2 regions of the Thermochromatium tepidum ATCC 43061 genome follow, and region 1 is predicted to be linked to the other one. Evidence: predicted binding sites of a transcription regulator. Region 1 holds the regulator's gene; the other holds the start of a gene.
What was found. Region 1 encodes FNR, which switches genes on or off when oxygen is low (the NO sensors DNR and NnrR bind a similar motif). Its sites were predicted from a motif close to TTGATNTANATCAA; they were not measured.

Region 1 (3,421 bases):
ACTGGGTGGCGAGCCCCAGACCACCAACAACCGAATGGAGCTGATGGCCGTGATCATGGCGCTGGAGGCGCTCAGGTATCCGGCCCGGATCCGCATTACCACGGACTCAACCTATGTCAAGCGCGGGGTCACCGAGTGGCTGTCGCACTGGAAGCGTAATGGCTGGCGCACTGCCGATCGCCGTCCGGTCAAGAATCGCGATCTCTGGGAGCGTCTAGACCAGGCGCTCGCCCAGCACGAGGTAAGCTGGCGCTGGGTCAAGGGCCACACCGGGCACCCCGAGAACGAGCGCGCCGACCGGCTCGCCAATCTGGGTGTTCCAACGGGAGGATACTGAAATGCGTCAGATCGTTCTGGATACCGAAACCACGGGTCTTGATCCACGCGAGGGTCACCGGATCATCGAGATCGGCGGCGTCGAACTGATCGACCGGCGCCCGAGCGGCCATAACTTTCATGAATACATCAACCCCGAGCGTCAGATCGACGCCGAGGCCGAGACCGTGCACGGCATCAGCAATGCCCTCCTGGCTGACAAACCGCGTTTTGCCGACATCGCCGAGCGGCTGATCGAATATCTGCGCGGGGCTGAGCTCATCATCCACAACGCCGCCTTCGATGTCGGCTTCCTCGATTACGAATTCAGCCTGTGGCGTGGCAGTGAGGCCCCACAGATCGCCGATCTCTGCACCCTAACCGACACCCTGACGCTCGCGCGTCGGCTCCATCCAGGCCAGCGCAATGGGCTTGATGCACTCTGCAAACGCTATGGGATCGACAACTCGCACCGCACCCTGCACGGTGCGTTGCTCGACGCCCAGATCCTGGCCGACGTCTATCTGGCGATGACCGGTGGGCAGGTTGCGTTGTATCTCGACGGTGAGGGTGGCGAGCGGATCGGCGATGACAAGCGAGGGGTGTATCGAGGCCGCGTTGACGTCGAGCGACCGCGCCTGCGGGTGGTCCGTGCGACACCGAGCGAGCTGGAGGCGCATCAGACCCGGCTTAAGGAGATTCAAAAGGCGAGCGGCAGCTGTGTCTGGCTCGGTGCGCTCGGATAATCAGGTCTGCTGCCGGCGCTGCGGTTGACGTCGCCCGGCGCCGGCACCATCGCTGATCTCTTCCAATCCCCGGAGGTCGAGCAGCTCGATATGCTTGCGTTCGACACGCACCAGACCCTCGTCCTGGAAGCGGGTGAAGAGCCGGCTGACGGTCTCGACGGCGAGCCCCAGATAGCTGCCGATCTCATGTCTGGACATGCTGAGATGGAAGTCCGTGGCCGAGAGTCCACGCCTGTGCAGGCGTTGCGAGAAGCTGAGCAGAAAGGCGGCCAAGCGCTCCTCGGCATTCTTCTTGCCGAGCAGGCGCAACAGGTCGGTATCCTGGCCGATCTCCTTGCTGAGCAAGCGGTACATCTGGTGCTGGAGGCTTGGGATGATCGCGGTCAGCTCCTCCAGCCGCGCGAAGGGGAGTTCACAGATGGCCGAGGTCTCGAGCGCACGGGCCGAGCAGGCATGCTGGCCCTTGTCGATGGCGTCCAGCCCCAGGAGCTCGCCGGGCAGGTGGAAACCAAGCACCTGTTCGCCGCCCTCGCTGCCGGGGGTAAAGGTCTTGAGCGAGCCGGTCTTGACGACGTACAGAGAACGGAAGTGGTCGCCCTCGCGAAACAACAGGTCGCCACGATGCAGCGGACGGGAGCGCTTGACGATGTCATCGAGCCGCTCGACGTCTTCGGGTGTCAGACCCATGGGTAGGCAGAGCGAGGAGAGTGTGCACTGGCGACAAGCGACACGGATGGATTCGATCGAGATCACGGTGTTTTGATTCAAGGTTTCTACCCTCGCTCCTTGGCCTGGCCCGCTGCAGGCGATAGGGTTTTGTTTTTGATCTGGATCAATGATCCGGTGTTATTAACCCGATCCCTTCTCAAACTCAAGTGCCGATATCAGGCCGCCAGCCTCGCGTTTCCAGCCAAACCAGGCCAAAAGCTCGAAGCTGAATCGCATTGAGCCAATGCAGCGATTTTGGTAGCTTGTCTCGCCATCCGAGTCGCGACCCTCGGGCTTACTCGACCCCCCTCGACCCCCGTTCACTATGACAAAGTTCATCTTCATCACCGGCGGTGTGGTGTCATCGCTGGGTAAGGGCATTGCCTCGGCCTCGCTGGCGGCGTTGCTCGAGGCGCGCGGTCTGCGCGTCACCATGATCAAGCTCGATCCCTACATCAACGTCGATCCGGGCACCATGAGCCCCTTCCAGCACGGCGAGGTCTATGTCACCGACGACGGGGCCGAGACCGACCTGGACCTGGGCCATTATGAGCGCTTCCTGCGTACCCGGATGGGGCGTAACAACAACTTCACCACCGGTCAGATCTACGAGAGCGTGATCCGCAAGGAGCGTCGCGGCGACTATCTGGGCCGCACGGTGCAGGTCATCCCGCACATCACCGACGAGATCAAGGCCAGCATCCGCCGCGGCGCCGAGGGTGCCGACATCGCCATGGTCGAGATCGGTGGCACCGTGGGCGACATCGAGTCGCTGCCATTCCTGGAGGCGATCCGTCAGATGCGGGTCGAGGAGGGACCGGAGAACTCATTGTTCATGCATCTAACCCTGGTGCCCTACCTCCGCGCCGCCGGCGAGATCAAGACCAAGCCGACCCAGCACTCGGTCAAGGAACTGCGTTCGATCGGCATCCAGCCCGACATCCTGCTGTGCCGCGCCGAGAAGCTGCTGCCGGACGAAGAGCGGCGCAAGATCGCGCTCTTTACCAATGTCTCGGAGAAGGCGGTCATCTCGGCCATCGACGCCGACAACATCTACCGCATCCCGCGGCTGCTCCATGCCCAGGGCCTCGATGACCTGGTGGTGCGTCAGTTCCGGCTCGAGGTGCCCGAGGCCGATCTCTCGGAGTGGGATCGGGTGCTGGACGGCTTCGACCATCCCGAGCAGTCGGTGCGCATCGGCATGGTGGGCAAGTACATGAACCTGACCGAGGCCTACAAGTCGCTCTCAGAGGCGCTGGCGCACGCCGGCGTGCACACCAAGATCCGGGTCGAGATCGTCTATGTCGACTCCGAGCGCATCGAACGCGAAGGCACAGACTGTCTCAACGGACTCGACGCCATCCTGGTACCGGGCGGATTCGGCGAGCGCGGGGTCGAGGGCAAGATCCAGGCCGTGCGCTATGCCCGCGAGCAGCGGGTACCCTATCTCGGGATCTGTCTTGGGATGCAGGTGGCGGTGGTCGAATATGCACGTCATGTCGCCGGGCTGGTGGGCGCCCATAGCACCGAGTTCGACCCCCAGACGCCGCATCCAGTGATCGCCCTGATCACCCAGTGGCGGGATGAGCAGGGGCGGGTTAAGACCCGCTCCGAGAATGATGACCTGGGGGGGACCATGCGGCTCGGCGGGC
Region 2 (3,421 bases), 870 kb from region 1:
GTCAAGGAGATCGAACCGGGCAGTGCCGCGTCCTTCGATGGCACGGTGCGCGATCTGGAGACCGAGATCGCCGCGTCCACCGTAACCGTCACCGTCTCGGCGGCCAATCCCATGATCGCCGTGGCCCCCAAACCCCGTTGATCGTTTAATGAAGCGCTGAACAAATGCCTACCCGATTCAACCCCCGATAGCGCGTTTATTGCATCTCGGGATCGTGTTCACCGCTTTTGTTCTTTGTGGCGGATGCCCTGACTGTCGTAAGCGCGTCCTCGATCTTGGAAAAGCTCTTCTGGGTCGGCCTGGGCGGTTGTCTTCGGGCTGGACGCATCAGCACGATTGTGCCTGGTCCGGGGACTGGTAAATCAGCGTTTCACTAGGCTCGATGGCCTGCACCTCTCCCTTCCCGCATGGCGCATGGACGCCATGCGGTGGTCTCCACCCTGCATCATCGAGGCGTTGCCCTCGTTCGCGTGATCCGGATGGACGGAACGGGCACGTGCATTGACCAAAATATTAAAATATAGTAATATTTGAATTCATGGCTTGACCCTTAAGCCACGGGAACCGGATCTTGTCCGCGATCGTTGTGATCGAGACCCAAACAGCCAGGTATCGATCCGATCCGGTTGAGTTTTAGGCCCAGCCCTTTGGTACCCACAATGAAATACCTCCATCTTCTCACTGAACTGACCCTCAGCGAACTGATTTCGATCGCCCTCGTCATCACAGCCCCGCTGCTGTTGGTGTATGCCTGGCTAGTCTGATTCGATCCACCAGTTCGACATACCTTGCCTCACGGCGCCCAGTCGCACTCGAGTCTGGGCGCCAATGTCCCGGCCTCTCCTGCCACACAAGCAAGGCGCCTGTCGTCGGGACCGGTCGTTTCACGACCAACATACCCCAGACCTCCGACCTTCTCCTAAATCCATGCCCTGCCCCAGGTGTTTGGATCTAAAATTTTGATTCGAATAGATAATTTAAGCACCAACCCTTTGCCCATCCTGTCATCCCCCACCCTCTCGAGAGGGTACTGTAAGGGATCAGGCACCGAGCTGCCCAGCGCAGGGTGCATACCCGTCAGTGTCTCTTCGACCCTGGTCGTGCCTTTGCTAAGCCCTTGATCCGGAAGGCCCGCCCCGGTCCGATACCAGGACGAGGCGAGCTGAAAACATCCATGGATGGATCTTTACGCATCCCCTATTAATCCGGCCACCAAATACCTTCCCTGTTCTTTTGGGGCAACGCCAAGGTCGGTCCAGTCCTGGCCTTGGCTTTAAGCGGCTGATTGCCCGCGCTTGGGACTCCCTACTCCAGATGAACCCGGCCTGTTTAAGGGTAGGCTTAATAAAGCGCCCATCCCCTTTTGCCATCCCATTGGGGGTCACAAGGCTGCGAATCACACCAGCAAAGGTGTCCTCAGTAAGCGGTAAAAACGAGTGCTGTGGTAAAAATCATGCCATGGCCTCTTATTAATAAAATGGCAAGGTTAGTCCGGGCTATGGATTCAGGTCTGTATCTCGAAATCCTGCATCAATTCCGAATCCCAAATCGCAGAACTGCATGAATGTCAATTGAGAATTTAATTATAAAATTATTTTATCTCAATGACTTAGCAACATACGTAGATTGCCATGATGGATTGCTTATATTTGTCGAAAGGCGGGACTATTTAGCGTTTCTTTGATTTGGATCAAATGACATTTTTGCCATTGCAGGCTTAATATTTTGCGTACAACAGGACCTAGGCCTTTTCGAGCAATGAACCAGGATGTATATGTGATTCGCCGTCGACATCGATTGCGGTATCAGACGAATGGCCTGGGCGGTCTCGCAACCATGTGTCTGGGTCACGGGTACGACAAGACGCCGTAGGGCCTGAGAGTGGCTCGGGTCGAGGCGCCATACAACGACAGATGCAGGAGGATGCAATGGCCACAGGCATGACCCTGGGTGGTTTCTTGCGTAGCCAAGGCGTGACTCGACGCGCCTTTCTCAAATTCTGCTCGACCCTGGCCTCGACGATGGCCATCCCGACCGGGATGGTATCGGTGATGGCCGAGACCCTGGAGCAGGCCAGTCGTCCGTCGGCGATCTGGCTGTCCTTCCAGGAGTGCACCGGATGCACCGAATCGCTCCTGCGCTCACATGCCCCCTCGATCGAATCGTTGATGTTCGACTTCATCTCGCTCGATTATCACCACACCCTACAGGCCGCCTCGGGGGCGGCGGCCGAGCGCGCGCGTGAGGAGGCGATGCATGCGCATGCCGGCAACTATTTGGTCCTGGTCGATGGATCCATCCCCAGGGTCAAGGGCTATTCGACCATTGCTGGGATCAGCAACCTGGACATGTTGCGCGAAACGGCGGCGGGAGCGGCTGCCATCCTCGCCGTGGGCACCTGCTCGGCCTATGGGGGGTTGCCCAAGGCCGCCCCCAATCCCACCCAGGCACTCTCGGTCGCAGAGGTGATCGACGATCGTCCGATCGTCAACATTCCCGGCTGCCCACCCATCCCGTTGGCGATCACAGGCGTGATCGCGTACTACCTGACCATGGGCGCGCTCCCTCCTTTGGACCCGCTGGGGCGTCCGCTGGCCTTCTTTGGGGAGAACATCCATGACCGCTGCTATCGCCGGCCTTTCTACGACCGCGGATTGTTCGCCGAGACCTTCGACGACGAGGGCGCACGCAAGGGTTGGTGTCTCTACAAGCTCGGCTGCAAGGCGCCCTTGACCTACAACGCCTGCGCCCATGTCAAGTGGAATCAGGGTGTGAGCTTTCCGATCCAGTCTGGACACGGCTGCATCGGCTGCTCGGAGCCGAATTTCTGGGACAAGGGCGGGATCTACGAGTCGGTGCCCATGGGACAGTTCGGCTATGGGCCAAGTATCACCCTGGCCGCTGGGCTGGGGGTTGCCGTTGGGGCGGGGGCGGCATTGCTGGCGCGCAGCAAGAAGCACAAGACAGAGGCCAGGCTCCATGGCGACGACCCAGATGCCTTGAAGCGCTGATTTATTCTCACTCTGGGAGAGGGGGTTATTCAGCGCTTCACTCAAAGGCCCGCACGAAGGACTGTATCGATCATTGATATTGCACAGCCAACCTGGAGGACTCAAACCCTATGACGCTCCTGGATTTCGCGCGAGGGCCGGCGATTCACTGGTCGCTCATCATTTTCGCCGCCGGTACCATCTGGCGGCTGCTCGGCGTGCTCATCCTGACCCGCGGCGCCGATCTATCCCGTCCGCGTGACGCCTTCGGCAACTTTAAGGGCTACCGTACCGTCTTCAGCCGCGCCTGGCCAAGCGGTGAGTTCACCACCGCGACCCGTTACCAGACCGTGATGGCCTATACCTTCCACATCGCCACCCTGATCGTGGTGATCGGCATTGTTCCGCACATCGAGTTCATTAAGAGCCTG

Region 2: a site for FNR is predicted at 1,681-1,694, ahead of E6P07_RS08195 (hydrogenase small subunit). Genes of this name have one in related genera too.

The regions. Positions count from the first base shown of each region.
Region 1 is NZ_CP039268.1:2,675,897-2,679,317, reverse strand. Features, by position in the region: gene rnhA (ribonuclease HI) at 1-337, shown strand, start outside; gene dnaQ (DNA polymerase III subunit epsilon) at 339-1,061, shown strand; gene fnr (fumarate/nitrate reduction transcriptional regulator Fnr) at 1,062-1,829, opposite strand; gene pyrG (CTP synthase) at 2,095-3,421, shown strand, end outside.
Region 2 is NZ_CP039268.1:1,809,710-1,813,130, forward strand. Features, by position in the region: gene E6P07_RS08190 (saccharopine dehydrogenase family protein) at 1-141, shown strand, start outside; gene E6P07_RS08195 (hydrogenase small subunit) at 1,929-3,011, shown strand; gene E6P07_RS08200 (respiratory nitrate reductase subunit gamma) at 3,122-3,421, shown strand, end outside.